3 regions of the Cytobacillus sp. FSL W7-1323 genome follow, and region 1 is predicted to be linked to each of the others. Evidence: predicted binding sites of a transcription regulator. Region 1 holds the regulator's gene; each other region holds the start of a gene.
What was found. The regulator Rex, encoded in region 1, represses fermentation and respiration genes when NADH is low (regulators of the CRP and FNR family bind a similar motif). The targets are predictions, from matches to a motif close to TTGTGAAATATTTCACAA.
Positions count from the first base shown of each region.

Region 1 (10,074 bases):
TCCTTGATAGAGATATAACGCATTATTATTTACAAAAATCCTTACGTTTAATCTATCCCAATAGCTGTAATGATCAGTTTATCCATCATATTGTATATTACTAGAGAAACTATCACTTTAGCTCGCCATTAGGCGGGTTTTCTTTTTGTCAAAAAACAAATGCAAATTAGGATGCGTAAACCAAAAATATGTTAAGTAATTTCTAAAAACAACTATTTTTAGTTGCCTCTACGGAAATAACCGTTAAATAGTAGATACAGGCAAAAGATAGTGTTGAAAAGTTTTAGGCGGGAACGGAAGAAACGCGCAAAAGAAAAAGAAAGAGAGCAAGGAATTGCGCGCAAAAGGAAGAAACGCGCAAAAGAAAAAGAAAGAGAGCAAGGAATTGCGCGCAAAAGGAAGAAACGCGAAAGAGAAAGAGAAAGAGAGCCGGGAATTGCGCGCAAAAGGAAGATACGCGCAAAAGAAAAAGAAAAAGAGCAAGGAATTGCGCGTAAAAGGAAGATACGCGCAAAAGAAAAAGAAAGAGAGCCGGGAATTGCGCGTAAAAGGAAGATACGCGCAAAAGAAAGAGAAAAAGAGCCGGGAATTGCGTGCAAAAGGAAGATACGCGCAAGACAAAGAGAAAAAGAGCAAGGAATTGCGCGCAAAAGGTTACTGTCCCGACAAAACAAAGTGTTCTTTGATGTCTATGAAAAAATCATGTAAACTACATGTATATGTGTCATTATTATTGTAAATAAATGAAAGACCAAATGTAGGTGATAAAATGGATCAATTCCAGTGGAATACAAAAAATACGGAAGAAACAATGGCATTTGCAAAGAGGCTAGGAGAAAAAGCAGCTGCAGGTGATGTCATTTTATTAGAAGGTGATTTAGGGGCAGGTAAAACAACATTTACGAAAGGGCTTGCGTTAGGCCTTGGTATTGAACGAAATGTGAATAGCCCTACATTCACTATTATAAAGGAATATAATGGTCGTCTACCTTTGTACCATATGGATGTTTACCGGGTGGAGGATGGCGATGAAGATCTTGGGTTTGATGAGTATTTTCATGGGCAAGGTGTGACCGTCGTGGAATGGGCTCATCTAATAGAAGATCAACTGCCAGAAGAAAGGTTAAAAATTGTAATCCATTATACCGGAAATGAAGAACGAAGAATAGCGCTACATCCAAAAGGAAAACGCTATGTGAAGCTGTGTGAGGAGTTAGTAAAATGAAAATATTAGCTATAGACACGTCAAATTATACACTAGGGATCGCTCTAGTAGATGACGACAAAATTATAGGGGAATATATCACGAATATCAAAAAGAATCACTCAGTTCGTGTAATGCCCGCGATAGAAATGCTTTTAAAGGATTGCGATACGTTGCCACAAGATATAGAAAAGATTGTTGTCGCAGAAGGACCCGGTTCATATACGGGGGTAAGAATTGGTGTAACCATAGCTAAAACATTAGCTTGGACGTTGAATATACCTCTTTCAGGCGTATCGAGTCTAGCTGTTTTGGCAGCAAGTGCAGGTAGTTATTTTAACGGTGTCATTTCACCGTTATTTGATGCGAGAAGAGGTCAGATTTATACTGGTTTATATCAATTTCAAGAGAGTCGGTTATTAGATCTAGCATCGGATCATCTAACGTTGACCGTTAATTGGACGCAACGTTTATTAAATAGAGAAGAACCGGTTTTATTTGTCGGTAATGATTTATCCATACACAAGGAACAAATTAAAGCAGACTTAGGGGATCGGGCATATTTTGCACGTTTAACTGAACAAAATCCTCGTCCTTCTGAATTGGCCATTTTAGGTAGAGATAAGGAAGCTGTTGATATCCACAATTTTGTCCCTAATTATATCCGTCTTGCTGAGGCAGAGGCAAAATGGATTGAAGCTTCGAAAGGGAGCAAGCTCCAATGACCAGTAAATTAACGTTTCGGTTAATGAACGAAGATGATATTGATGAAGTATTAAAAGTAGAACAGGCATCTTTTTCTTCACCTTGGAGTAGAGAGGCCTTTTATAATGAAATGACATTGAACCAATTCTCGGTCTACGTTGTATTAGAAGACGGAGAAGAATTGATAGGATACGGTGGGGCATGGGTGGTTACAGACGAGGCCCATGTAACAAATGTAGCGATACTACCCAGATATAGAGGGAAGAAACTTGGCGAGGCGTTAATGGTCCAGCTGATGGATGTTGTAAAAGAAATGGGTGCCCTTAAAATGACCCTAGAAGTAAGGGTGAGTAACATGATAGCAAGACGGTTGTATAGCAAGCTAGGTTTTCAAGAAGGCGGAATTAGAAAAAATTATTATTCGGATAATCATGAAGATGCTTTAGTAATGTGGGTGAATATAAAATGAAAAAAGATCAATATATATTAGGGATAGAAACAAGCTGTGATGAAACAGCAGTAGCCATCATTAAAAATGGTAGAGAGATCATCGCTAATGTTGTCGCTTCTCAAATTGAAAGTCATAAAAGGTTTGGCGGGGTTGTACCAGAAATCGCTTCAAGGCATCATGTAGAACAAATGACCATTGTGTTAGAAGAAGCGTTAAATAAAGCGAGTATGACGATGAACGATATCGATGCAATTGCTGTGACAGAAGGTCCAGGGTTAGTGGGTGCCTTACTTGTCGGTGTAAATGCAGCGAAGGCGATTGCCTTTGCTCATCAAAAGCCACTTATTGGGGTGCACCATATAGCAGGGCATATTTATGCCAATCGCTTAATTAAAGAAATGACTTTCCCGGCGCTTGCATTAGTCGTTTCCGGGGGCCATACAGAGCTCGTTTATATGAAAGCACATGGTGATTTTGAAGTTATTGGCGAAACACGTGATGATGCTGCTGGAGAAGCATATGATAAAGTAGCGCGAGTTCTAAATATGCCATATCCAGGTGGGCCACATATTGATCGCCTTGCCCATGAAGGAGAAGCGACAATTAAGCTTCCTCGTGCGTGGCTAGAAGAAGGCTCCTTTGATTTTAGTTTCAGTGGATTGAAGTCTGCCGTTATCAACACAGTGCATAATGCTGAACAACGTGGAGAGACCATCTTACCAGAGGATTTAGCAGCGAGCTTTCAAGAAAGCGTCATTGAGGTATTAGTGACCAAGACCTTAAAAGCAGTAGAGGCATATGATGTGAAACAACTACTATTAGCAGGTGGCGTTGCAGCAAATAAAGGACTTCGTGAAGCATTAACAGAGACCTTTAAGAATAAGGAAGAGATAGACTTAGTCATTCCGCCATTACATTTATGCACAGATAATGCAGCGATGATTGCTGCAGTAGGGGCAATTATGTTCGAAAAAGGGATGTTCTCAGATATGAGTATGAATGCAAACCCAGGGTTAGATATACAGTTTCAACAATAATAATGAAGACTAGTGAATCATGATCATCTATTCACTAGTCTTTTTATTTTTAGTGATGACACAAAGTTATTCACAATATCAAGTATAGTATGGGTGGCATATCATATTGTGGATAATATTAAAATTTTCAGAGTTTTTGTTGATAAGTATCATAAAAATTGTGGATAATGTGGAAAAGTGTTGTTTCACCTATTGTTAATCCGTTTGTGCTGTGAATAAAAATGTGGACAATTTACTTGTAGAAAGAAAAGCTGGGGATAATTAAATTATCCCCAGCTACGTTTAATTACATTAAATCTCCCAATTCGCTCCATTCTTCAAGTAACTGCTCGAGTTGTGCTTTTATAGCCTCATTTTTAGTTGTAATCTCGAGGACTTTCTCGTGGTCCTGGAAGATTTCAGGGTCACAGAGTTGTTCATCGTAAGTTTCAATTTGCGCTTCTAACTCTTCGATTAACTGTTCAATTTCTGTCAGCCTTCTTTTTCGTTGTCTTTCTAGTTTCTTCGCTTCTTTATCTTGTTGATAACTTTGCTTTTCTGGTTTAGTGATACTTTCTTGTGGCAGGTCTGCTGATTCAAAAAGCTCTATTTCTTCAATTTCCGCCTTTTTATCCACATAGTAATCATAATCCCCTAAAAATTCCGTTGCTCCACTTGTTGATAACTCAATCACCTTTGTTGCGATCCTATTAATAAAATAGCGGTCATGAGAGACAAAGAGGAGCGTACCTGGAAAATCAATAAGTGCATTTTCAAGAATTTCTTTACTATCAAGGTCTAAATGGTTAGTCGGCTCATCTAGTATGAGGACATTTGCTCTTTGCAACATCAACTTAGCTAGTGCTAATCGTGCTTTTTCTCCACCACTCAATGTAGAGACAATTTTCAAGACATCATCTCCAGAGAAGAGGAAGTTACCTAACACGGTACGGACATCTTTTTCAGGCATGAGGGGGTAATCATCCCAGAGCTCGTTTAATACGGTTTTATTTGAACTCAAATCAGCTTGCTGTTGGTCGTAATAGCCAATGCGGATATTTGAGCCATATTGAAACGTGCCACCTAAAGCAGGTAGCTTGTCTACAAGGGTCTTCAATAAAGTCGACTTTCCAATACCATTGGGACCTACTAAAGCAATGGAATCGCCTCGAGACATGCGAAATGAAATGTGATCACTGATCTTTTCTTCTTGATAGCCAATTGCTAAAGAGTCAGCGGTTAGCACATCATTGCCTGATTGACGATCAATTTGAAAGCCGAATGTCGCTGATTTCTCATCCCCTTGGGGGCGATCCATTCGCTCCATCTTCTCAAGCTGCTTGCGCCGGCTTTGTGCACGCTTTGTTGTCGAAGCACGGGCAAGGTTGCGTTGAACAAAGTCTTCTAGTTTCGCAATTTCTTCTTGTTGTTTTTCATACATTTTCAAGTCACGTTCATAATTCGCTGCTTTTTGGTCAAGATATTTGCTGTAGTTACCAACGTATTTTTTAATATGGTTACGTGATAGTTCATATACCTGGTTGACGACTTTATCTAAGAAATAGCGGTCATGTGAGACAATTAAAATAGCACCATCATAACCACTAAGATACTGCTCTAGCCATGACAATGTTTCAATATCTAAATGGTTGGTCGGCTCATCTAAAATCAGTAAATCAGGTTTGGTTAACAATAATTTCGCAAGTGCAAGTCGCGTCCTTTGCCCCCCGCTTAATGCAGAAATTTTTGTATCATAGCTAAACGATTGAAAATTAAGGCCATGTAGTACAGAACGAATGTCTGCCTCGTATTGATAGCCACCTTGTTCTTTAAAGTTGACTTGCATTTGATCATAGGTTTTTAAAATTTTATCGTAAGCTTCACCGTTTTCGATGAGTGTTGCATCGCCCATCTGTGTTTCTAGTAAGCGCAGTTCCTTCTCTTGTTTGCGCAAATAATCAAACACGGTAAGCATTTCGTCCCAAATAGATAGCTCAGATTCTAGTCCTGTATTTTGTGCAAGATAACCGATTTTGGTTTCTTTCGATTGAATAATTTCACCGGAATCATAGGACATATGTCCAGCAATAATTTTTAAAAGAGTTGATTTTCCCGCACCATTACGTCCAACTAATGCAATGCGGTCTCTCGTTTGTACTTCAAGCTTTATATTCATTAATATAGGATCAGCCACAAAACTTTTCGAAAGCTGATTAACCTGTAATAATATCATTATATTTCACCTCTGTTATAGTGATAGTGTACCTTAATCAGGTGAGGTTCGGCAATAAAGTCACTATTTGGATAGAATATATAAAAAACTACATTACACAGATGAATCAAAATAGTGTATCATTTTCATGTGAGGTGTTATGAATGGCTGAATTTACACATTTTAATGAAGAAGGCAGAGCGAAGATGGTGGATGTGAGTGAAAAACCACAAACTGCCCGTACAGCAATTGCTCATAGTAGTATTGAGCTAAATCAAGAAATCTATCAGAAGATTACTGATGGCACAATGAAAAAGGGAGATGTGCTGGCTGTTGCTCAAGTGGCAGGTATTATGGCTGCGAAAAAGACATCTGATATCATCCCGATGTGTCATCCACTTGCCTTAACCGGTATTGATATATCTTTCAATTGGGAAGAGGTAGAGGATCAGTATGTGTTACATATTGATTGTACAGTGAAAACTAATGGGCATACCGGAGTAGAAATGGAAGCGTTGACAGCTGCTACAGCTACCGCTTTAACGGTATATGATATGTGCAAAGCAGTAGATAAAGGCATGGTAATAGGACCAACATATTTAGTAGAGAAAACCGGTGGTAAAAACGGTGATTTTAGAAGGGCTTAAGTAAATGGAATGGAGTGGAGCCTATGTCCAATGAATCAACGAAAATCCCTCAAGCAACGGCTAAGCGATTGCCTTTGTATTATCGTTTTTTGAAAAATTTACACGCATCAGGAAAGCAGCGAGTTTCTTCAGCAGAATTAAGTGAAGCGGTGAAAGTAGATTCTGCAACAATTCGACGAGATTTCTCCTATTTCGGTGCTTTAGGGAAAAAAGGTTACGGATATAACGTAAATTACTTATTAGGATTTTTCCGTAAGACACTCGATCAAGATGAAGTGACAAAGGTAGCGTTAATTGGTGTAGGGAATCTAGGTACAGCGTTTTTAAATTATAATTTTTTAAAAAATAATAATACAAAGATTGAAGTGGCATTTGATGTTTCAGAAAGTAGGGTTGGCACGTCTGTAGGCGAGGTACCTGTTCGTCATTTAGATGACCTAGAAAAGTTGATTGATGAGCACCATATTCAAGTTGTCATTTTGACTGTACCGTCTCATGCGGCACAACCAATTACGGATCGAATCGTTAAAAGTCATGTAAAGGGAATCTTGAACTTTACGCCAGCGCGGTTAACGGTTCCTTCCCATATTCGCATCCATCATATTGATTTGGCGGTCGAATTGCAATCATTAGTATACTTCTTAAAACACTATCCATCATAAAAAAGGAGCTGACCCGCATGGAGTCAGCTCTATTTTTTATCCTCTTTCTTTTTCATACGATAATGCATAGCGATTAATTTAATCCCGCCACCAATATCAAAAGTGGCAAAAATCAAAATGAAGATCGTTAAAAATCCCCAACCTCCACCGTTTTGAAGGTTAATAATTGCAAAATAAATAAATACAAATCCAAAAAGAAGGGAGATAATCCCTGTGAACAAAGGTGTTCTCATCTAACATCATCCTAATCTGCTAAAAATCATTTGTACCGTTTCTAAGTCTGTCATATATTTTTCTAGCTTATCCATATTCAATTGAATCACAACGACAAAGGTATTCATCGCTACATGAGCAATGATCGGTACGAGAATACGATTGGTTTTTACATATAAAAACGCGAACGTAAAGCCCATCGCTGCATAAAGAAGTAAGTGCTCAATTTCCCCATGGGCGAGAGAGAAAATTAATGAACTAATCAGTGCTGATAAAAAGAAGTTCAATCGTTTATGCAAGGAACCAAAAATGATTTTCCTGAAAATGATCTCTTCTAAAATCGGCCCAATAATGGAAACAACAATAATCACAAGAGCAGACGTTTCAATTAATGACATAATTTGCTGCGTATTATCTGACCCCATATCAATGCCGAGCATTAATTCAATATTCGCTGCAACGGTTTGAGCAATAAATGCTAGCGGAATACCTGCAATCGCCCACCCGATAGAAGTCGATAATGGTGCTTGATTCCTCATTGACATCTCTTTGCTTTCTTTCCGTAAAAACCACAAAGTTAAGAGAAGGGTAATTGTAAAACTAATGACAATCCAGAGTGGCGGTGCAATTTTTGCAACCTCATCAAAGCTGTATCCTAACATATTACCTAGAAAAAGAATGGCAGGAACGCCAACGATGGCTGATAATTGCATGGCTATATAAATCATAATGATAAACCAATACTCTTTTTTCAATGGCTAGTCTCCTATTCTTAAAGAAGTTACACTAATATTTATTTTACCTGTTAAACACTATTAGTTTCAAATAGTACATCCTTATGAAGTGCATAAAACAAATAGAAGTTGTATAGAATGGAGAGGTTCGCATTTTTTTTTGCAAAATTGCAAGGTTCTTACTTGCAAAAAAGAGTAGTTTTGATTAATATAATAATTGTGTTAGCACTCAAGACTAACGAGTGCTAATAAAATAATTTTTGAATGAATTGAGGAGGTTGTTTCACTTGTTGAAGCCACTAGGTGATCGAATTATTATCGAGCTTGTTGAAACGGAAGAAAAAACTGCAAGCGGTATCGTACTACCAGATAGCGCGAAAGAAAAGCCTCAAGAAGGTAAAGTCGTAGCAGTAGGTACTGGACGTGTACTAGAAAATGGTGAACGTGTAGCATTAGAAGTTGCAGAAGGCGACCTTATTATCTTCTCAAAATATGCAGGAACAGAAGTGAAATACGAAGGTACAGAATACTTAATTTTACGTGAAAACGACATTCTTGCTGTGATCGGTTAATAAAAAAACAGCTATATACTTATTATAAAGATTTTTAACTATTAGAGGAGGTACTTAATAATGGCTAAAGATATTAAATTTAGTGAAGACGCTCGCCGCGCGATGCTTCGTGGTGTGGATACACTTGCAGATGCAGTAAAAGTAACTCTTGGACCTAAAGGACGTAACGTGGTTCTTGAGAAGAAATTCGGTTCTCCATTAATTACAAATGATGGTGTAACAATTGCTAAAGAAATCGAACTAGAAGATGCATTTGAAAACATGGGTGCGAAACTAGTTGCTGAAGTAGCAAGTAAAACAAACGACGTAGCTGGTGACGGTACAACAACTGCAACGGTTCTAGCGCAAGCAATGATCCGCGAAGGTTTGAAAAACGTAACAGCTGGTGCAAACCCAATGGGTATCCGTAAAGGGATCGAAAAAGCGGTTGCTACAGCAGTTGAAGAGCTACAAGCGATCTCTAAACCAATCGAAGGCAAAGAGTCTATTGCGCAAGTAGCATCCATCTCTGCTGCTGACGAAGAAGTTGGACAATTAATCGCTGAAGCTATGGAACGTGTAGGTAACGACGGTGTTATCACAATCGAAGAATCTAAAGGATTCACAACAGAAATGGATATCGTTGAAGGTATGCAATTCGACCGTGGATACAGCTCAGCTTACATGGTAACAGATACAGATAAAATGGAAGCAGTATTAGATGATCCTTACATCTTAATCACTGACAAAAAAATCGCAAGCATTCAAGAAGTATTACCAGTACTTGAGCAAGTAGTACAACAAGGTAAACCATTACTTCTTATCGCTGAAGATGTAGAAGGCGAAGCATTATCTACATTAGTAGTGAACAAATTACGTGGAACATTCAATGCAGTAGCTGTTAAAGCGCCTGGATTCGGTGACCGTCGTAAAGCAATGCTTGAAGATATCGCTATCCTAACTGGCGGTGAAGTAATCACTGAAGAGCTAGGTCGTGACCTTAAATCTGCTACAATCGACTCTCTAGGACGCGCTTCTAAAGTCGTTGTAACAAAAGAAAACACAACAATCGTTGAAGGTGCTGGTGCAAGCGACCAAATCGCAGGCCGCGTAAACCAAATCCGTAAACAAATGGACGAAACAACTTCTGAATTCGACCGTGAAAAATTACAAGAACGCCTTGCTAAACTAGCTGGTGGCGTAGCAGTCGTAAAAGTTGGAGCGGCTACAGAAACAGAACTTAAAGAACGTAAACTACGCATTGAAGATGCCCTAAACTCTACACGCGCAGCTGTAGAAGAAGGTATGGTATCTGGTGGTGGTGTTGCCCTTCTTAACGTATACAACAAAGTTGCTGCATTAGAAGAAGAAGGCGATGTTCAAACAGGTATCAACATCGTTCTACGTGCAATGGAAGAGCCAGTACGCACAATCGCTCACAACGCAGGTTTAGAAGGATCTATCATCGTAGATCGCCTAAAACGCGAAGAAGTAGGCACTGGCTTCAACGCTGCAACAGGCGAATGGGTAAACATGATCGACGCTGGTATCGTTGACCCTGCCAAAGTAACACGTTCAGCTCTACAAAACGCTGGTTCAGTTGCTGCCATGTTCCTAACAACAGAAGCAGTCGTAGCTGACAAACCAGAAGAAAACGCACCTGCAATGCCTGACATGGG
Region 1 is NZ_CP151998.1:466,331-476,404, forward strand. Features, by position in the region: gene MKX67_RS02520 (hypothetical protein) at 271-708, shown strand; gene tsaE (tRNA (adenosine(37)-N6)-threonylcarbamoyltransferase complex ATPase subunit type 1 TsaE) at 770-1,225, shown strand; gene tsaB (tRNA (adenosine(37)-N6)-threonylcarbamoyltransferase complex dimerization subunit type 1 TsaB) at 1,222-1,929, shown strand; gene rimI (ribosomal protein S18-alanine N-acetyltransferase) at 1,926-2,378, shown strand; gene tsaD (tRNA (adenosine(37)-N6)-threonylcarbamoyltransferase complex transferase subunit TsaD) at 2,375-3,397, shown strand; gene MKX67_RS02545 (ATP-binding cassette domain-containing protein) at 3,684-5,609, opposite strand; gene moaC (cyclic pyranopterin monophosphate synthase MoaC) at 5,753-6,235, shown strand; gene MKX67_RS02555 (redox-sensing transcriptional repressor Rex) at 6,259-6,897, shown strand; gene MKX67_RS02560 (DUF4305 domain-containing protein) at 6,927-7,130, opposite strand; gene MKX67_RS02565 (type II CAAX endopeptidase family protein) at 7,137-7,865, opposite strand; gene groES (co-chaperone GroES) at 8,132-8,416, shown strand; gene groL (chaperonin GroEL) at 8,477-10,074, shown strand, end outside.

Region 2 (10,074 bases), 2.2 Mb from region 1:
AAGCGCGACTAAAAAGAGAAGAATCAACAAGATAAGTAGGGTAATCCCAAAAAGCGCTACTAAAAAGAGGAGAATCAACAAGATGAGTAGCGCGAAATTAACCCCTGCTACTAAAAAAAGAAGAACCAACAAGATAAGTAGGGCAACCCAATTCCCGCTATAAAAGAGAAAAACCAACAAGATAAATAGCGCAAACCCCGTTTCGTATAAAACCTCCTTTTAGAAGGCCACCATTGCTGTGACGGACCTTGACAAACATTTGAAGGGGATTGATTCCATATGAGAGAATCAGGCTTGAAAGCTTGATAGGGTTAGCCTTTTTTACGGGCTTGTTGAGGTTGCGTGGGGGATAACTAACGGTCGTATTTGATTAATGATAGATCATCAAAGCTGTATAAGGTAGATAATCTTAGCAGAATTTAGGAAAAAAACAGAAATGAAGATCGAGCACCAAAATAGACACTCATCTATGAGATTAAGTCATGGTATAAGAATAGCTTTAGGAAGTGAACGATTAACTAGAAAAGAAAGGAGGATGATGAAGTCCTCTATCTCGATAAGTTAGGTTTTATATGTAGCCAGAGGAAGAGGGGGGAGAATCTTTCTTTGTATAACTTTTATATTGCTCAGGGTGAATGATAATGAAAAACCTCCCACAACAATCGAGTGGGAGGTTTACTGCATTATTTATCTTCTTTTAATTCCCTACCCATGCCTTTAAGGAAATGAATACCGAATCCAATAGCGCGATTAATATCAGGGTCATTTAAAACTTTGGCCAATTGCATAATACCAATTTTCTTTTCTTCATGTAAGAAGTTTTTTCCTTCGTCCATGCCTGATACTGCACTTTTAATGAGTTTTGTTGTTTGTTCAGGGTCAGCTTGCATAAGTGCACCAGTTGCACCCATTAATGTGTTAATCAAGTTGGTTACAGGTTCTTTTGTTACTTGACCAAGTGCTACTTTAGCAATTTGTTCTTTCCCTTTTAACATGGAATTGGCTGCATCAAGCATACCTGCTTGTTGTAATTCGCCAATAAGAGCCATGATACTTTGTACTGCTTGATCATTTTCAGTGAGTAATGATTTTAATTCGTTAAGCTTTTGCTCTTGTTCAAGGGCTTCATTTCTCTCACGATGAATTTCAGTAATAGGCGCTGCCATAATGAATCACCTCTCCAATCTTTATTGATCTGTTAAATGAACATAGCCTTCGCGATTCCATTTACGTTGAACTTCCACACCGTTTTGTGGATTGCGTTTTTTATTACGCGGGTTCGTTTTTGGTAATGGTTTGTCGCCGGCTTTGTTATTTAAAATTTCCATACGAACTTTCGTTTGTTTATAAGCCGGTGTACGCGTTCGTTTATCATATAAAGGACCAGTTAAGAAATTGATAGCAGAATCCTTATCAACTGAATTCATTGGTAAGTACAGTTCGTTTTTCTTCACTCGGTCTGTAATTAGAACATTCAATTTAACTGCACCAAATGGAGAGACGAGTCTTACTGTCGAGCCATCTGAAAGTTTTCTTTCTTGTGCTAGTTCTTCTGATACTTCCACAAATACATCTGGTACTTTTGCAGTCAGGCCTCTTGACTTATTGGTCATATTTCCTTCATGGAAGTGTTCAAGCATACGCCCATTATTAATATGGAGGTCATATTCTTCAGGGAAATATGCAGGTTCTGCCCAATCAGATAAGGCGAAACGCGCTTTTTTGTCTGGGAAGTTAAAACCATCTTCATATAACAATGGTGTGCTTGCTCCATCAAGACTTCCCCATAAGAAGCTACCCCAACCTTCTAGTACATCATAGCTTGCTTGAGAGAATAGTGGTGCAAGACTCGCCATTTCAGCAAAGATTTCACTAGGGTGTGTATATGTCCAATTTGCCCCTAGGCGATTAGCTACTTCTTGAATAATCCACCAGTCAGGTTTAGAGTCTCCTAATGTTGGTAACGCTTGGTACAATCTTTGTACACGACGTTCAGTATTTGTAAATGTACCTGTTTTTTCTAGTGATGGTGCGGCAGGTAAAATAACGTCAGCGTATTGAGCTGTGCGAGAGAAGAATATATCCTGAACAACAAAGAAGTCAAGACTAGAAAGTACTTTATCTACATGGTTCGCGTCCGAATCAACAAGTGCCATGTCTTCACCAACAAGGTACATTGCTTTCATTTCATCTTTTTCAATCGCTTGTAACATTTGAATATTATCTAAACCTGGTGTACCTGAGATTTCAACTCCGTAAGCTTTCTCAAACTTCGCACGAGCGATATCATCGGTAATATGTTGATAGCCTGGTAACCAAGTAGGTAAGGTACCCATATCACATGCACCTTGTACATTGTTATGTCCACGCAATGGATAAGCTCCAGCACCTGGGCGACGATAGTTACCTGTTGCTAATAACAGGTTAGAAATAGCAGCTGAAGTATCAGAACCACCAGTATTTTGCGTAACGCCCATACCCCAAAGGACACAAGTACCGTCAGCATCACGAATCATTTCGGCAATTTCGATGATTTGTGATTGTGATAAACCAGTCGTTTCTTCAGCATATGCTAACGTATATTTCTCTAAAACTTCATTAAAATCATCGAAGTAATTGACATTTTCCTTAATAAATTCAGCATCATGCCAACCTTGATCGATCATGTATTTGGTTACAGCCATTAACCAAACTTGGTCTGTTCCTTGTTTCGGACTTATAAATATATCAGAACGTTCAGCCATCTCATTTTTACGCAAGTCTGCGACAATTAACTTTTGACCGTGGTATTTATGGGCTCTTTTTACACGTGTAGCAAGAACAGGGTGACCCTCTGCCGGGTTTGCACCAACAATAATGACAAGACCTGCTTCAGCAATATCTTTAATAGTTCCAGCGTCACCGCCCATACCTACAGTTCTGAATAAGCCATCAGTGGCTGGTGATTGGCAATAACGAGAGCAGTTATCGATATTATTCGTTTCAAATACTTGTCTAGCTAATTTTTGTAATGAATAGCTATCTTCATTTGTAATTTTTGAAGAAGAAATAAAGCCAATTGAATCTTTGCCGAATTCTTCTTTAATACTTCCTAGTTTACTAGCTACAAGGTCTAATGCCTCGTTCCAACTAGCTTCTACAAAGCGACCTTCTTTTCTAATCAATGGTTTTGTAATTCTCTCTTCAGAATTAACAAAATCCCAACCGAATTTACCTTTAACACAAGTGGAAATTGCATTTACTGGTGCATCGTGGCTTGGTTGCACTTTCAAAATTTCACGGTCTTTTGTCCATACTTCAAACGAACAACCTACACCACAGAAAGTACAAACGGTTTTTGTTTTTTCGATTCTTTCTTCACGCATCGCAGCTTCAACTTCTGATACAGCAAAAATCGTGCCATAGTTCGGTTCTACTTCTTTTACAAGGTCAATCATTGGTGTCATGATCTCATCATCAATCTTTGTCATGAAACCTGCATTACCGAGCATTGATTTTTCCATTAAGGCATTACATGGACAAACCGTTACACATTGTCCGCATGAAACACATGACGATTCATCAATGGATACACCTTGGTCCCAAATAACTCTTGGTCTTTCTCTTTCCCAATCAATTGAAAGTGTTTCATTTACTTGTAGACTTTGACAAATCTCAACACATTGTCCACAGGCAATACATTGATTTGGATCATAACGATAGAAAGGATGCGACATATCGACAGCCGATTTATCTTCTTTAGGCGTATAAGGATACTTTTGATGCTCAATCTCTAATAATTCAGCTGTATTATGGACTTTACAGTTGCCGTTATTATTATCACAAACTGTACAATACAGTAAATGGTTTTCTAAAATACGGTCCATTGCTTCTGTTTGTGCCTCTTTGGCACGGTTGGAGCTTAAGCTAACACTCATACCACTTTCTGCTACAGTCGAGCATGAGCGCATAAGTTGACCATTTACTTCTACAATACATGTGTCACATGTTTGTATTGGGTCAACCTCTGGTAAATAACAAATCTGTGGATGTTCAATTTGATTTTGATTAATGATTTGGAGAATGGTTTGCCCCTCATGCCCCTCATAATCCACACCATTAATTGTAATGTTTACATTGGAAGTCAATTTTGTTTCCCCCTTACACTTGATCAAACAATGGTTTAAAGAGAATAAAGTGAGTGTTTCTGCTTAAACCAATAAAAAAACCACCATGTACTATACCGCTTTCAAAAAGCGAGCATAATCCATGGTGGAATAGTTAAATAACAACGCTTGCTATTATACCAATCCATACCATTTTTAGTATGTAGAAAGTACCATTGATAGAGAGACAACATGAAAATATTACCCCTCCAACAATTCCACTAGTTATTATAGCGCTAAAAATTAAATTTAACAATAATGAATTTAATCTTATAACGATTACAGTCCAATAGGGTAATTTTGGTATTGTGAAACAGTGAAGCAATCATCGTGCAATTTTTTTCCTATTTGCAGCCCCTTTCATTTTTTTTAAGCATGTACTATGATTATACAATTGAGACAGAATCTTATATAAAGGGGTAAAGAAGATGTCAAAAATGGTGCATGAGTTTAATGATATCATTCGTAAATTAAGAAAAGACTTATTTGGTAAGGGACCGGAGAAAATCCACACAGTGTTTGTAGAGAATATGGCCGTTTCGACTTTATACGGTAATCTCACACCGACAGAACAATTTATTTCTCGTACAGAAGATGGCAAAGAAATGGTGCATTCAGCAAGAACAAAAATGATTCAAGATGTATATGCAGAAGGTACGCCAGAAGGAATGGAAGAATTGGTCGGTGCGACGCTGTTACATTTGTTTTCTGATATTAAAGTGGAAGAGAATATGGCGATATCTGTATTTGTATTCGATAAAAATATCATAGATTCATAGAAAGAGGAGAAAAGATGAAGCAAGTGGAAACGAGTCGTAAAATCATACGAGTGACTGGAAATAAAGTTGAAAAAATGGAAGATACCATTGTTACCGAATATGCAGTAACGGTTAAGCTGAATGGAGAAGAGCTAGTCACAATGGTATGTACACCAGAATATATTGAGGACATGGTGATAGGTTATCTTGCATCAGAAGGTATCATAAGATCTTACAAGCATATTAAAGATATATGGGTACAAGAAAAGGAAGGGTTCGTTCATGTTACAACAGATCGTACAAATCCTTATATACAAAACTTCCAAAATAAAAGATATATTACTTCTTGTTGTGGTATGAGTAGACAAGGCTTTGTTTTTGTTAATGATGCATTAACAGCTAAGAAAATGGAAGATGTTAATATTCGATTAACTGTCAATGAATGTAATCAGTTAATGGAACAATTACAAGCGTCTGCGACTACATTTAAACAAACAGGTGGTGTACATAGCGCTGCGCTTTGTGACAAAAATGGGATATTATTAAGCAGAATGGATATTGGTAGGCATAATGCGCTTGATAAGATATATGGTTATAGTTTAAGAGAGGGCATCAGCATGAAAGGGAAGATTATTGTTTTCACAGGAAGAATCTCCTCAGAAATACTTTTAAAGGTAGCAAAAATTGGTTGTGAAATGATTCTCTCAAAATCTGCACCAACAGAGTTTGCTTTGCGCTCAGCAGAGGAATTAGGAATTACGACTGTTGGATTTATTCGTAATGGCAACATGAATATATATACTTATCCTGAACGAATCCTATTATAAAAAGAAATACTTCGCTACACGAAAAAAATAAAAAATAGTCTAGTAAAATTTTTTGTTTTTTGGTAGCATATAGTTTGCAATGGGTAAATGGAAGTAAGGCAAGCACTGTTTTATTTCTTTTTACAAACAATATAAATATGATGACTGATACTTCTGTAGGGGATTGCAGAAGGGTTAGGCAGCATTCTTTGAAATCCTTTACAAAAGTAAGGGATGTCTGAGTGCTGCCTTTTTTATTTAGGGGGTAGTTAGAATGGGATTTAGTAAACCGCAAGAAATTATGGAACAGACGATTGCAACAGGTGTTGCAAAAACGAAAATACCACTTTTGTCGCTGTTGGTTTTAGGCTTTTTAGGTGGGGCATTTATTGCACTAGGATTTTTATTAGACATTCGTGTTATTGGGAATTTACCGGCAGAGTGGGGAAGTTTCGGATCGTTTTTAGGTGCAGCAGTTTTCCCTTTAGGCCTTGTATTAGTAGTATTGGCTGGGGCTGAATTAATTACAGGTAACATGATGTCAGTTGCGAGTGCTTTGTTCTCAAAGAGAATTAGTCTTGGGCAATTATTGAATAATTGGTTTTGGGTGTTATTATCCAATTTTGTAGGGGCACTGTTTGTTGCTTATTTCTTTGGACATGTCGTTGGATTAACAGAGACAGGTCCATACCTTGATAAAACAGTAGCGATTGCTGGTGCAAAAATTGATGATACATTCTTACAAACATTTGTTTCAGCGATTGGTTGTAACTGGCTCGTATGCCTAGCTGTTTGGTTAGCTTATGGTGCTCATGATTTTGCAGGTAAAATTTTGGCTATTTGGTTCCCGGTTATGGCATTTGTTGCGATTGGATTCCAGCACGTTGTTGCCAACATGTTCGTTATTCCAGCTGCGATTTTTGCAGGTTCGTTTACTTGGGTAGATTTCATTGGCAATATCATACCTGCCTTTTTAGGTAATGTAGTTGGAGGGGCTGTGTTTGTTGGCCTAGCTTACTTTGTCTCTTATAAACCAAAAAATGAAACAAAATCTCAGTTGAAAAAAGCTTCATAATAGAAGCACATTCATCATAGCTTACATAAAATAATCTATTAGAGATATTGGATGTGAGCAAATGCAGCAATATTATTGTGATTATTGTAAAACGCTATATAAAGAACAAGGAGTTTGTCGTGTCTGTGGTCAAATCATTGATAAAACGATTATCATTGATGTGCATAAGCAAGGCAATAAATAAGCAATTATAATTGGTAAAGTTTGCGTAATGCCAAGAGAGCCACTTTAAGATATGATAAAAGGGCACAGCAACTCCTTCAAAACACATCTTTCTGAGCCGAATGAGATAACTCATTCGGCTTTTTTTTATGCAAAAAATGAACGAGAAAGATTAAAAACCAATCAATGCATAAATATCCTTATTAAGGAAAAAATACCCGTACATAGACAGAAAGGGAGTTCCTTATGCCAGCTATTTTATCTATCTCAGAAGTACCCCCATCAAATGAAATTACTCAAAATGAAGTGGTAGCATTTGCACGCCACTTATTTGGGCAATCTTTCAAAGATATCGATCGTTTATTAAAAGTATTCCAAAACGGACAAATTGAAAAACGTCATTTTGCCAAAGAACTAGATTGGTTTAAAGAGGACCATAGCTTTGCTGATAAAAATGATGCCTTCATTGAAACGGGAGTAAAACTTGGGTGTGAGGCGATTGAAAAGTGTTTAACAACGAGGGAGTTTCTAAATCAACCTATTAAGTATCAAGAGATAGATGCGATTTTTACGATTACTAGCTCAGGTTTAGCTACACCATCGCTTGAGGCAAGAATAATGAATCTATTACCCTTTTCTGAGCAAACAAAAAGGATCCCAATATGGGGCTTAGGCTGTGCAGGTGGTGCATCGGGTTTATCAAGGGCTTATGAATATTGCTTAGCTTATCCAAAAGCAAAGGTTTTAGTATTAACAATTGAATTATGCAGTTTAACTTTTCAAAGAAATGATCGCTCTAAGAGTAATCTTGTTGGTACTTCTTTATTTGCTGATGGTGTTGCCTGTGCATTAATCGCTGGTGATGAAAGTGGTTATCAAAAATATCAGAAATTGCCTGCCATCCCCCATATATACGGGACACAATCAACGACAAAAAAGGATTCGCTTGATGTAATGGGTTGGGACGTAAAGGATGATGGTTTATATGTCATATTCTCAAGAGATATTCCCACAATTATTGAAGGCTGGCTGAAGCCAAATGTACAGACATTCTTAAATCAATTCTCATTACAAATAACCGATTTGCAACATTTTATTGCTCATCCAGGTGGAAAAAAAGTGATTGATGCTTATCAAGCGTCTTTACAAATTCCTGCTGAGATGACCGCCACTTCACTTGACGTTCTAAGGGAGTTCGGCAATATGTCATCAAGCACAATATTATATGTTTTGCGAAGGTTTTTTCTCCTTGGAAAAAAGGATGATATAGGTTTGGCAACTGCCTTAGGGCCGGGTTTTAGCTCGGAATTACTTTTATTAAAATGGAGGTGAATTAAATGTTTTTTTATTTTCTTCTATTTGTTATTTCTCAACGGTGTATCGAGTTAATCGTCGCAAGATTCAATGAGGATTGGATGAAAAAAAGAGGTGGCATTGAATTTGGTCAAAGTCATTATCCACTAATCGTTATGGTACATAGTTTGTTTTTTATTGTTTTAACAGTTGAGGTAATTGTGTTCGGTAAAGGATTATCTCCTTATTGGTATTATTTACTGCCGTTATTTATACTCACACAAGTGATAAGAATATGGGCGTTATCTTCCTTAGGGAGGTTCTGGAATACAAAGATTATTGTTTTACCCAAAGCAAAAGTGGTAACTAAAGGACCATACCGTTGGCTAAAGCACCCAAACTATACAGTCGTTGCAATGGAGTTTCTTATTATGCCTCTATTGTTTCAAGCTTACTATACTGCCCTTGTTTTCACTCTGTTAAATTTCTTTATTTTAGCCATTCGTATTCCAGTTGAGGAAGAAGCATTAAAAGCATTAACGAAATATGAAGAAGCGTTTCCTATGAAGAGAGATGAAGAAATAGGAAAAATTTGAAAAAGGTTTATTTTAGTATTGAAAATCATTCTCGATTATGATAAATTATTAATTGAAGATGATACTTATTCTCAATTAATGAAAGGCGTGATACATTTGACAGCTCTTTTTGTGGTTGGCACTATCGCTGTTTATGGTGCAGTAATGAAATATGTGTTGAATGGTGTTACAAAGTCAGAAGCAAAATCTTAAATTAGCGTTTACCCCTTTATTACATATAGGAAGAAGCCTTAGTGAGTGAGGCTTCTTCTTTTTTTTGGTGAAAATACCAATTTTCATAACGAAAGGTTCACTTTACCCCATATTTATAATATATTAATACCTATATAGGAAAAAAGCTTGCGCAATTATAATAGTAGTAAATTGATGTGACAAGGGGATTAATTATGGTTCAAACAGTGGGTAAACAACTTAGTCAAAATGAATTAATTGAAAGAATAGCAGCATTATCATTGTTTTTTGAACAAAATGGAGATAATGTTTCTGCTTCAAGAGCAAGAGACCTCGTCTATAAATTACGAGATTCACAATACGCGATTGCATTTTGTGGACATTTCTCTGCGGGTAAATCGAGCATGATCAATAAAATTGTGGGAGAAAACTTACTGCCATCCAGCCCTATCCCAACAAGTGCGAATTTAGTTAAAGTGAAATCTGGAGAGGATTATGCCAAGGTGTATCTTAAGGAAGGGATGCCAAAGCTCTATCCTGCACCTTATGATTATGAAAAAATTAAAAAATATAGTAAAGATGGAGACCTCATTCATACTGTAGAAATTAGCCATTCGGAAACAAATTTGCCAAAAGATACGGTTATTATGGATACACCAGGAATTGATTCAACAGATGATGCGCATAGAATTGCTACTGAGTCGGCTCTACATTTAGCTGATATGGTCTTTTATGTGATGGATTATAATCATGTGCAATCAGAACTCAACTTCTTATTCACTAAAGACTTAACTGCAGCGGGTAAACAAGTATACTTAATTATCAATCAAATAGATAAGCATCGAGAAGAAGAATTAAGTTTTCAACATTTTACTGAAAGTGTAAAGGATTCTTTCGCCTCGTGGGGCGTTCAACCTGAAAGAATCTTCTATACATCGTTGAAGAAACCAGAGTTACCACATAATGATTTTTCTGCTCTTCAGAAGTTCATCTACGAACAAATTGGCCAAAAAGATAGGCTCTTACCACAATCTGTTCTTCACTCATTACAGAAATTAACTGAAGAAC
Region 2 is NZ_CP151998.1:2,843,716-2,853,789, reverse strand. Features, by position in the region: gene MKX67_RS14395 (DUF1641 domain-containing protein) at 684-1,166, opposite strand; gene fdhF (formate dehydrogenase subunit alpha) at 1,188-4,127, opposite strand; gene MKX67_RS14385 (DUF2294 domain-containing protein) at 4,574-4,924, shown strand; gene fdhD (formate dehydrogenase accessory sulfurtransferase FdhD) at 4,939-5,730, shown strand; gene MKX67_RS14375 (formate/nitrite transporter family protein) at 5,984-6,784, shown strand; gene MKX67_RS14370 (hypothetical protein) at 6,846-6,968, shown strand; gene MKX67_RS14365 (3-oxoacyl-[acyl-carrier-protein] synthase III C-terminal domain-containing protein) at 7,193-8,278, shown strand; gene MKX67_RS14360 (isoprenylcysteine carboxylmethyltransferase family protein) at 8,284-8,835, shown strand; gene MKX67_RS14355 (hypothetical protein) at 8,854-9,027, shown strand; gene MKX67_RS14350 (dynamin family protein) at 9,222-10,074, shown strand, end outside.
Region 2: the regulator Rex is predicted to act here: its motif matches at 5,917-5,934, upstream of MKX67_RS14375 (formate/nitrite transporter family protein).

Region 3 (10,074 bases), 2.0 Mb from region 1:
AAATGCTAACGTATCCATATAAGCATTTTTTAAGTATTCAAATGCTTCTAATCCATCTCTTAACGGAATATTCGCATCTGTACATATAAGATGAGCTGGTATTGCACGTAAATCTGCTTCTGTTAATCCATAATTACTTAAATCAAAAATAGCAACATTCTTTTCTTCCCTATTAACTAGGGGATAAATATCAGCAGCTTTATGTCCGTTTGAACGAATAAAATCGGCAAGACGAATAGCTGATAAAGTTTTTTCAATTTGTGCTGGACTTACGCCAGTGCTTTCTGCTCCTAAACTTACAGGAGCTACCCCTGTTTGTTGCAATGGTGAACCATTAACCTCAAAATACTCTCTCATTTCTTGGTCAACTGATTCTGGATTTTCTAAATACATCTCATAAAGCTCGATTACATAGCCAAGGTTAGGACCATAAAAACTTTGTTCTAAAGGTCCGCTACCCTCTGAAGGCTTCTTCATGGAAAATTACCTCCACAACTCTTTTTTAAATATATTTGGATAATTTATTTCCGCCCCATATCCATTCTAGGATAGTAACAATATTATTTCGTATATTAAAATTCCGAATAATGTTAATTTCCAGAGGACGAAATGTTTCCTAAGCCATTTTACCACGTTAAAGGCGCATATACAAAGGGAAAAAAGAGAAAATCACGAAAATACAGCTAATATTTTTAGAAAAAATACTTATATTAAAAAAGTGAATTAATTTAATTCCTATATCACGCCTATTAGTGTAATAAATTGGAAAGATGAACTAACGTCTACAAGTTGATAATCATTCAACTTCTAAACCGTTTGCCTATTTAAGTATATATCAAAAGCCTTATTATTGGTAGAATTGTGCACTAAATATTCAAACTGAATAAAATACTACGAGAGAGGATGTGAACTTATGGATTTAGCTAGAGCGAGGGAACTACTAAAAAGTCAAAACGAATATGAAGTAACTTTCGATGGCGTAAATATCGTCATTGTCGATCTCTATGAATTAACTAAAATGGCAAGGGTGTGCGAAAGAAACAACGTAGATAAGAATCAAGTTGTTCCACTCGCACAATTAATAGAAGAAAATACAATACGTTAACGGTCCGTTTTTTTCGTTAAAATACGGACGATTTTCTCCGAATCTTTATCATATTCAATAAACACATAGAGCCCATATTCTATCTCCTGTTGACGCATCCAAAGTTTAAACTTTTCTATTTCTGTCTCATCCTTTACTTCTTTTCCAAGATGCTGATAATCAACAATATCTGCTGATGGGTATTTTTCCTTTGCGATCATCATCGCTTCTTTACCCCATTTCGCATAAGAAGGTGCATCATAAACGGCAAAGCTTGTTTGAGGGCTTGAAATAAATATATAGCTAAACAACACTATGACAATTGAGAGAAACACTCTTTTCTCCATTTTCTCCTCACCTCTTCACTTTTATTTTTTGATGGAAATATTTATAGTTTTACTATCTTTTCAATGTTTATTCTTTATGAAAGTTTTTTTGGGAAATGGGTTATATAATGAAAGAAAAATTCAAAGCAAAACTTGCTAGTGCAAAAGTAAATATCAATAGATAAAGAAAAGCGGGCAAGTTAATGGTTAAAACTTGCCCGCTTTTCTTTATCTATTGTTCCATTAACCCTTATATCGTAAATGTCAACATAGCCTTTAAAAAATATAAGAAAATGTTCATTATTATTTCATTTGATTAGTTTTAGATATGATTATTTTAATAAAAGTAATCGTACAACATCTAAAACAAAAAGTGGAAGACATAAAGGCCTATTTTGTTCTCTCAAGTAAATCATCTATTTCAATTATTTCTATTAAATGATGAATATCATCAGTCGGGTTATATACACCGTCTAAAAATTGATCAATATCAAATTTCTTTAACAAGATAACCCTCCTCTTTTTTCATCCGTTTCAAAACCATTCGAAGACTTCACACTTTTTTTGTGGGTACTGTTAGTCAAATACACAACATCATTTATATTAATATAATAAATAAAGAAGCAACCTTTAAAATTTATTGAACGATGCAATATTCATTTTTCAGTTTTTTCTTAAAATAGAGTATTTAAATAATATTATTTTTTCTTTTTACTTTCAGTTTCATGAACATTTTGTGACCAAATTCATCATTTGTTCATGAACATTTTGTGACACCTATCACATTCAATTGTTTTTAACCATTTATGATACTAACATAGGGTTACAGGCGTGATATTCACGTTCAAATAAAACAATAGATTTTTAGAAAGATAGAAAGGGGTACATCAATGAAATTGAAAAGGGCTCTTTTATTGGCTATAGTTGCCATTGCCGCTGTACTTGCTGGGTGTGAACCACTTACTGTTCTAAATCCTAAAGGTCCACAGGCCGAAGTCCAGGCTAACGATATTATGATGTCCATATGGTTAATGTCTGGTATTGTTATTGTAGTTTTTGCAATGCTTGCATATATGCTCATTAAATTTCGTTCATCTAAACAAGGAAAAGATTATGAACCACCTCACATCGAGGGAAATAAATGGGTGGAGGCAGTTTGTGTCGGAATACCTGTACTAATTGTTGCTTATCTATCATTTGTTTCTGTCCAAAGTAACTATAAAGTTGAAGCAACACCACCAGGGTATGAAGATAAGGAGCCATTAGTTGTATATGCATCATCATCTAACTGGAAATGGCACTTCAGCTATCCTGAAGAAGATATTGAAACAGTAAATTACTTATATATACCTACAGATCGAGCACTTGAATTTAAACTTTACTCATTCGGTCCAATTACCAGCTTCTGGATTCCACAACTTGGCGGACAGAAATATGCAATGGCCGATATGGTAACAACATTACATTTAGCTGCTGATCATCCTGGTGAATTCATGGGTAGAAATGCAAACTTCAGCGGAAAAGGTTTTGCTGAAAATACGTTTGATGTAACAGCAATGTCTCCAGTTGAATTTGAGGAATGGGTAGATGAAGTTCATCAAACAGCTGATCCAATTACTGAAGATAAATTTGAAGAGTTACTAGAGCCAGGTCACTTAGGTAAGATGACCTTTACTGGCACTCATTTAGAGTTTAGCCCAGCACCTGAAGGGCATGAACATCATCAATCAAATGATGAAGATTCAGAAGAAAATCATGAAAATCATGATGAGCACGAAGGTCACACTGACCACAGTAGCCATTAATTAGATGAAGTGTCTATTGACATCTTCTGAAAGGAGTATACAGGATGGAGTTCTTTGAACGTTTTGCCATACCACATCCAAGTCCAGCTATTTATGCTTCAATGGTAGCAATTGCAATTGTTTCTATTGCCATTGTAGTTGGGATAACATATTTTAAAAAATGGGGTTATTTATGGCGTGAATGGTTAACAACTGTTGACCATAAACGATTAGGTATTATGTATATTATTGCAGCGATCCTCATGCTATTCCGAGGAGGCGCTGACGCAATTATGATGCGTGCGCAATTATCAGCACCTGAGAACAAATTGCTTGATGCACAGCATTATAACGAGATATTCACTACACATGGTGTTGTTATGATTCTCTTCATGGCTATGCCATTTATTATCGGGTTTATGAACTTTGTTGTTCCACTGCAAATTGGGGCTCGCGATGTTGCGTTCCCACGTCTTAATGCACTTAGCTTCTGGTTATTCTTTGCCGGTGCAATGTTATTTAATATCTCTTTCGTTATCGGAGGATCACCAGATGCGGGTTGGACATCTTATTTCCCGTTAGCAGATAATGAATTTAGTACCTCTGTCGGTACGAACTATTATATGATTGCGATACAGATTGCCGGTCTAGGTACATTAGCAACAGGTATCAACTTTATGACGACAATCTTGAAAATGCGTGCTCCAGGCATGACATTAATGAAAATGCCAATGTTTACTTGGTCAGCATTAATTACGAACGTTATTATCGTATTTGCTTTCCCTGTATTAACAGTTGCGCTTGCAATGGGTACATTAGATCGTTTATTCGGTACACATTTCTTTGCATCAACAAATGGCGGTATGGATATGTTATGGGCCAACCTTTTCTGGGTTTGGGGACACCCTGAAGTATATATCTTAATCTTGCCTGCATTCGGTATTTACAGTGAGGTAATCTCTACTTTCGCTAGACGTAACCTATATGGTTATAAATCAATGGTTGCTTCAATGGTAATCATTTCACTATTATCATTCGTTGTATGGGTTCACCACTTCTTTACAATGGGTCAAGGCGCTTTCGTTAACAGTATTTTCTCTATTACAACGATGGCAATAGCAGTACCTACCGGTGTAAAAATATTCAACTGGTTGTTAACACTGTATAAAGGTAAAATCGTGATGACAACGCCAATGCTTTACTCAATGTTGTTTATCCCACTTTTCACACTTGGTGGTGTAACAGGGGTTATGCTTGGTATGTCAGCAGCTGACTATCAATACCATAATACAATGTTCTTAGTTGCTCACTTCCATATGGTAATCATTCCTGGGGTTGTGTTCGCAATGCTAGCTGCCCTTTATTACTACTGGCCAAAAATGTTCGGCTTCATGTTAAATGATCGTCTTGGTAAAATCGGCGCTTGGATTATTGCGATTGGTACATTAGTTGCCTTTATGCCAATGTTCATCTCTGGTTTAGATGGTCAAGCTAGACGTATGTACACTTATTCTGAAGCAAGTGGATTTGGTATTTGGAATATGATTTCTATGGTTGGCGCCCTTATGTTAGCAGCTGGATTTGCGTTAATCGTTTATAATATTTACTATAGTTTCCGTTATGCACCAAGAGATATTGGATCAGATCCTTGGGATGCACGTACACTTGAATGGGCTACACATACGCCAGTTCCTGAGTATAATTTTGCAACTATGCCTAAGATCGATTCCTATGAAACATTCTGGGATTCAAAGAAAAAAGGCACACCGTTATTCCCAGATAAAATTGAAAAGATTCACATGCCGAACAACAGTGGTATTCCATTCATTATGGGAATTATCTTCTTCATGTGGGGATTCTCGTTCGTCTTTGCAATGTGGATTCCGTTAATTATTTGTACACTAGGTATTTTCGCTTGTATGGCTTATCAATCATTTGAAAATGATCATGGAAGATATATTTCTATTGAAGAAATAGAAGAAACAGAAAAAGAATTGGGAGGTAAAAGATAATGAAGATTGATCACTCTCTCCCTCTTGAGTACAGTACTGATGAAAATCGCTTAAAGATTCTTGGCTTCTGGATTTTCCTCGGTGCGGAAGTTATGTTATTTGCAACATTATTTGCATCTTACTTTATTTTGTCAGGTGGTACAGGTGATGGCCCATCGGGTGCTGAAATTTTTGAAATCACACCTGTATTAATTGAAACACTCGTTCTATTAACAAGTAGTTTCACAATTGGCCTCATGGTTCACGCGATGAGACTTGGTCGCCAAAAAGCAATGATGGGATTCTTTATTGCAACAATCGTACTTGGGGCTATCTTCCTCGGTGTTGAAATTTATGAATTCGTTCATTATGTTCATGTTGGCGCAGGACTACAAACAAGTGCATTTAGTGCAATCCTATTAACCACTTTAGGAACACACGGCGCGCACGTAACTTTCGGGTTATTCTGGGGAACATGTATCCTAATTCAAGTAAAGAAATATGGCTTAACACCAAGAACAACGAATAAGTCATTTATCTTCTCTCTTTACTGGCACTTCCTAGACGTTGTTTGGATCTTCATCTTCAGCTTCGTCTATCTGAAAGGAATGATGTAATGATGAAAGAATTATTCCCGATGAAACAAGTGATGGGATTTATCTTTTCACTCGTGCTAACAGCTGTTGCCCTAATGGTTTACTTCTTTGATATGTCATTTGCAGTTGGAATGACAATCTTACTTGTAACTGCTTTTATTCAAGCAGGGCTACAATTAGTACTATTCATGCATGCTGGTGAATCAGAAGATAAAAACGCCATCTATATTACAATTTACTATGGTGTATTAATTGCAATCTTCACCATTCTTGGTTCCCTACTAACAATGGTTTGGACTTACCAAATTCAATAAATAAAAAAGGAGCGTCCTCTTTCGGGCGCTCCTACTTTGTTTTAATAGATGTTGCTGTTACTTTTGCTAATGTATCTAGTTTAGATTTTCTTCTACCTGTCTTTTCTAATACTTCCTCTGTAGCTACAAAAAAGACGCCCATTAAAAAGACAAAAATGGCTCCCATTACCGTACCAATACCAATACCAGTTAACGTACTGGAAACGTTTCCAAAGAATCCGATCGAAAAGATGATGATTCCGGCAATCAATAATGTACCTCCATAATACTTAACTGCTTTTAACATAGCTTTTGATGTATTCATTTCCATCATCCTCCTTTTCATCCATTATCCACCCTGTTCACAATTATGTCAATATTTTTTCGCGAATTTGACAAAATTATCTCTTTTTTCGGGTTGACTTTTCGATTAATTTGTTATTTTTTATTATATTATGCAAATAATTATAGTTTGATTTTACTTTTAGCCTTATTTTTGACAAAAATAACGGTTTCACCACTTATTTTCTTCACAAATTATGCATTATATTCCTATGTTAACAACGTTTTATACTAAAAATAGCTTTTCTCTCCCTTTATAATGGACATATATTTACATTACCAAAACATGTTTGATATTAATTTTTTTGGGGGTTATAAATTTGTCACATAAAATAAAACGTGCAACTCTCATTCTTATATCACTGTTATTTATGTTAGCTATTTTTATCACCTATTATTTGATGAATAAACCAACCACTCATACAATCCCCTTCTCTCAATTAGAAGCCAATATACAAAATTATTCCCAAGCTGACATTGAAATGAAGGAATATAAAAACGGAAAAATAGAAGTGGTAATAGACGAGAAAAAATTTATTTCTCATATCACACCTAATAGTGATAAAGTTGAAAACCTTGTCGCTACTTATCCAATAGAATATAAATATTCTGCGACTAACTCATATAGTATATGGATTATTATTGCTTTCTTATCATTATTAATTGCAACAGTTATTTATTTGTTTAAATCAGGAAAAATGGGTGCAACCAATCAACTAAAACAATCTGTATCTAAAGCGAAACCGCTCCCCTCGACAACATTAAATGATGTTGGAGGCTTGCAACCAGAAATGAAGGATGAATTATTACAAACCATATCATCCTTAAAGTCGCCAGCTAAAGCAGTAGAATTAGGGATTAAGCCTCCTAAAGGGATTCTTCTTTATGGCCCTCCTGGCACTGGTAAAACATTGCTTGCACAAGCAATAGCTAAGGAATTAAATGCGCAATTTTACTCTTCAAGTGGTTCTGCTTTTAATGAAATGTTTGTTGGTATTGGTGCTGCAAGGGTACGTTCACTTTTTCAAAATGCCCGCAAGAATCAACCTGCTGTTATTTTTATTGACGAGGTAGATGCTTTAGCAGGCAAAAGAAAGCCTCATGGCGGGGAAGAAAGTGAAAAAACATTAACGGAATTACTCGTTCAATTAGATGGTGGGCTATCAAATGATGGTATTTTATTTATTGCAGCAACGAACAGAAAAGATATGCTAGATGATGCCTTTCTTCGACCAGGCAGAATTGACTTCAGCTTTCATATTCAGTTACCTGATTTGAAAGGAAGAAAAGAAATCATTGATATTCATGCAAAAAATCGACAACTTGCCAGTGATGTCTCAGCTTCACTTACTGTTTTAGCTGAATCAACATCCGGTTTTTCTGGAGCTGATCTCCATTCTCTGTTTGAAACAGCAAGTAGAAAAGCAATACTCAATAATCATAAAGAAATTACAAAAGATGATCTCAATTTTGCATTGGACCGAACTATACTAGGAAATAGCAGCCTACCTTTACAAGATGTAAATATTAAGCGAAGAGTAGCCATCCATGAAGCGGGCCATGCCCTCATTGCAGCTGTGACAAAACCGGGTTCAGTTAGAAAAGCGACCATTATTCCTCGTGGCCAAGCATTGGGTTATGTTGCACCTATTCAAAAAGAACTCCATTTATCTACTTTTAGCGAACTGCTTGATCAAGTGGCAATGATTTTAGGTGGAGGAGTAGCAGAAAGACAACTATTAGGAGAGCATAGTATCGGTGTTAGCGGGGATGTCCAACAAGCAAAGCAACTATTAGAACAGATGGTTGAAAACGGTCTCTTAGAAGATGGATTCACCCTTTCTTTTGAATCAAAGCGTAAAGACGAATTATTACAATCACTTTATTATCAAGCATTAAAACGAGCAGAGTCCTTACTACTCGAACATAGTAAGGCACATGCAGACATTGTTCACGCCCTCATGTCTTATGAAACATTAGATGGAGATGTAATTGAACAATTAGTACGAAACAAATGAAAATGCCAACACATATAAATGAACACTTTCAACCGCCTGTTGAAAGTGTTCATTTTTTAGTTCTCTCCTCAACGATTCTATTATTCGACAAAATGAAGCAGGAATATCCAACTAAATGTATAATGTTTATATATGAATATATAACCATGTTAGGAATGATGCTTTTGTATGAATTCATCACAAATATTATACTGCATTTTTTGATTTTAATGATTATACCAATAACAAAAATAATTGTCCCTTCTAAATATCATCCTAAAAAGAAAGTTGGCATTTTTTTTGTTTCTATTTTACTTTCCTTAACCTTAACTATTCTTTTTCCAGTGCATCTTTCTAACCATACTGTTTTTGATTTAATGTACATACCCATTTTTATTTGTTTTTTCTATGTTCATAAGTATACCGGCTTATGCTTATTATTTTTCGCTCTTATTTACCGTTTGATTGAAAGCGATACTAGCGATGTATTTCTCATAGTCAATTATCTCGTCCTCGCTTTCATATTTCATTTACTAACAAAATTTTACCAAAAAAGTTCTTTAAGAAAGAAAATATTGATAGGATTATTATTTTATATTCCTATCGCCAGTACTAGAATGATTATATTTTTTAAGAATCAAGAAACACAATTTTTTATTCAAGCATTATTTCTTGTCTTCGTTTACGCTTTAACATTAATATTGATTATTTATATGATTGAAATGCACCAATCTCATTTATTAATGAGAGAGACGATCCAAGCGGCAGATAAACTCAATGCGATTAGTCAATTAGCTGCATCCATCGCTCATGAAATAAGAAACCCAATGACTACTGTAAAAGGATTTATGCAATTAATGCACGCTGAGCAAAATCTTACTAAGACACAAATACAGTACATCGAAGTCTCTTTAAAAGAACTAGAACGAACCAATCAAATGATTAATGATTTTCTCACTTTATCAAAACCTGCTAATAACACTGTAATAACATTTGATCTTATTCCTAACATTCAAGATGTAACTGAATTTATGAAATCATATGCCCATCTGTCTAATATTCAATTGCATTGTAAAATAACCCACTACCCCATTTATATAGATGGAAATGCTAATGAGTTAAAACAACTGCTAATTAATTTTATTAAAAATGCTATTGAAGCCATTAATGAAAATGGTACGGTAGAGATTGAGGTTATTTCCTTAAAAAACAAAGTAAAAATTACGGTTCGAGATAATGGGAAAGGAATGTCAAAAGACGAGTTATCACGAATCGGACAACCGTATTTTTCAACAAAAACAAGGGGAACTGGCCTTGGTTTAATGATTGCCTTTGATATTATTAAAAAAATGAATGGGAAATATGAAATAGAAAGTAATGAGAACGAAGGAACAGCCATTCATTTGTATTTTTCTACATCAGATTCTGTCTAACGATGTCGCATTTCCCTCAATGAAGAAGGAATATGTCACTTCTTGCGCTTGCCTAGGAAATAACAAGAGAATAAAGTCCTTATTTCCTTATATATTAGAAGTGATAATCGCTTCATCTAAAATTATCACTTCTAATATATCTTTTCATAAGTTAGTTCTTAACTTCTCGGAACCATTCTATTAACGAAGCCATTCACTTCCTTCAATCTGTTCAGATAAAGGAATGAT
Region 3 is NZ_CP151998.1:2,479,800-2,489,873, forward strand. Features, by position in the region: gene MKX67_RS12645 (2-oxoglutarate dehydrogenase E1 component) at 1-477, opposite strand, end outside; gene MKX67_RS12650 (small, acid-soluble spore protein, H family) at 914-1,105, shown strand; gene MKX67_RS12655 (DUF3889 domain-containing protein) at 1,102-1,431, opposite strand; gene qoxA (cytochrome aa3 quinol oxidase subunit II) at 2,301-3,215, shown strand; gene qoxB (cytochrome aa3 quinol oxidase subunit I) at 3,260-5,206, shown strand; gene qoxC (cytochrome aa3 quinol oxidase subunit III) at 5,206-5,802, shown strand; gene qoxD (cytochrome aa3 quinol oxidase subunit IV) at 5,805-6,095, shown strand; gene MKX67_RS12680 (hypothetical protein) at 6,127-6,399, opposite strand; gene MKX67_RS12685 (AAA family ATPase) at 6,737-8,434, shown strand; gene MKX67_RS12690 (ATP-binding protein) at 8,989-9,846, shown strand; gene MKX67_RS12695 (divergent polysaccharide deacetylase family protein) at 10,027-10,074, opposite strand, start outside.
Region 3: the regulator Rex is predicted to act here: its motif matches at 2,179-2,196, upstream of qoxA (cytochrome aa3 quinol oxidase subunit II).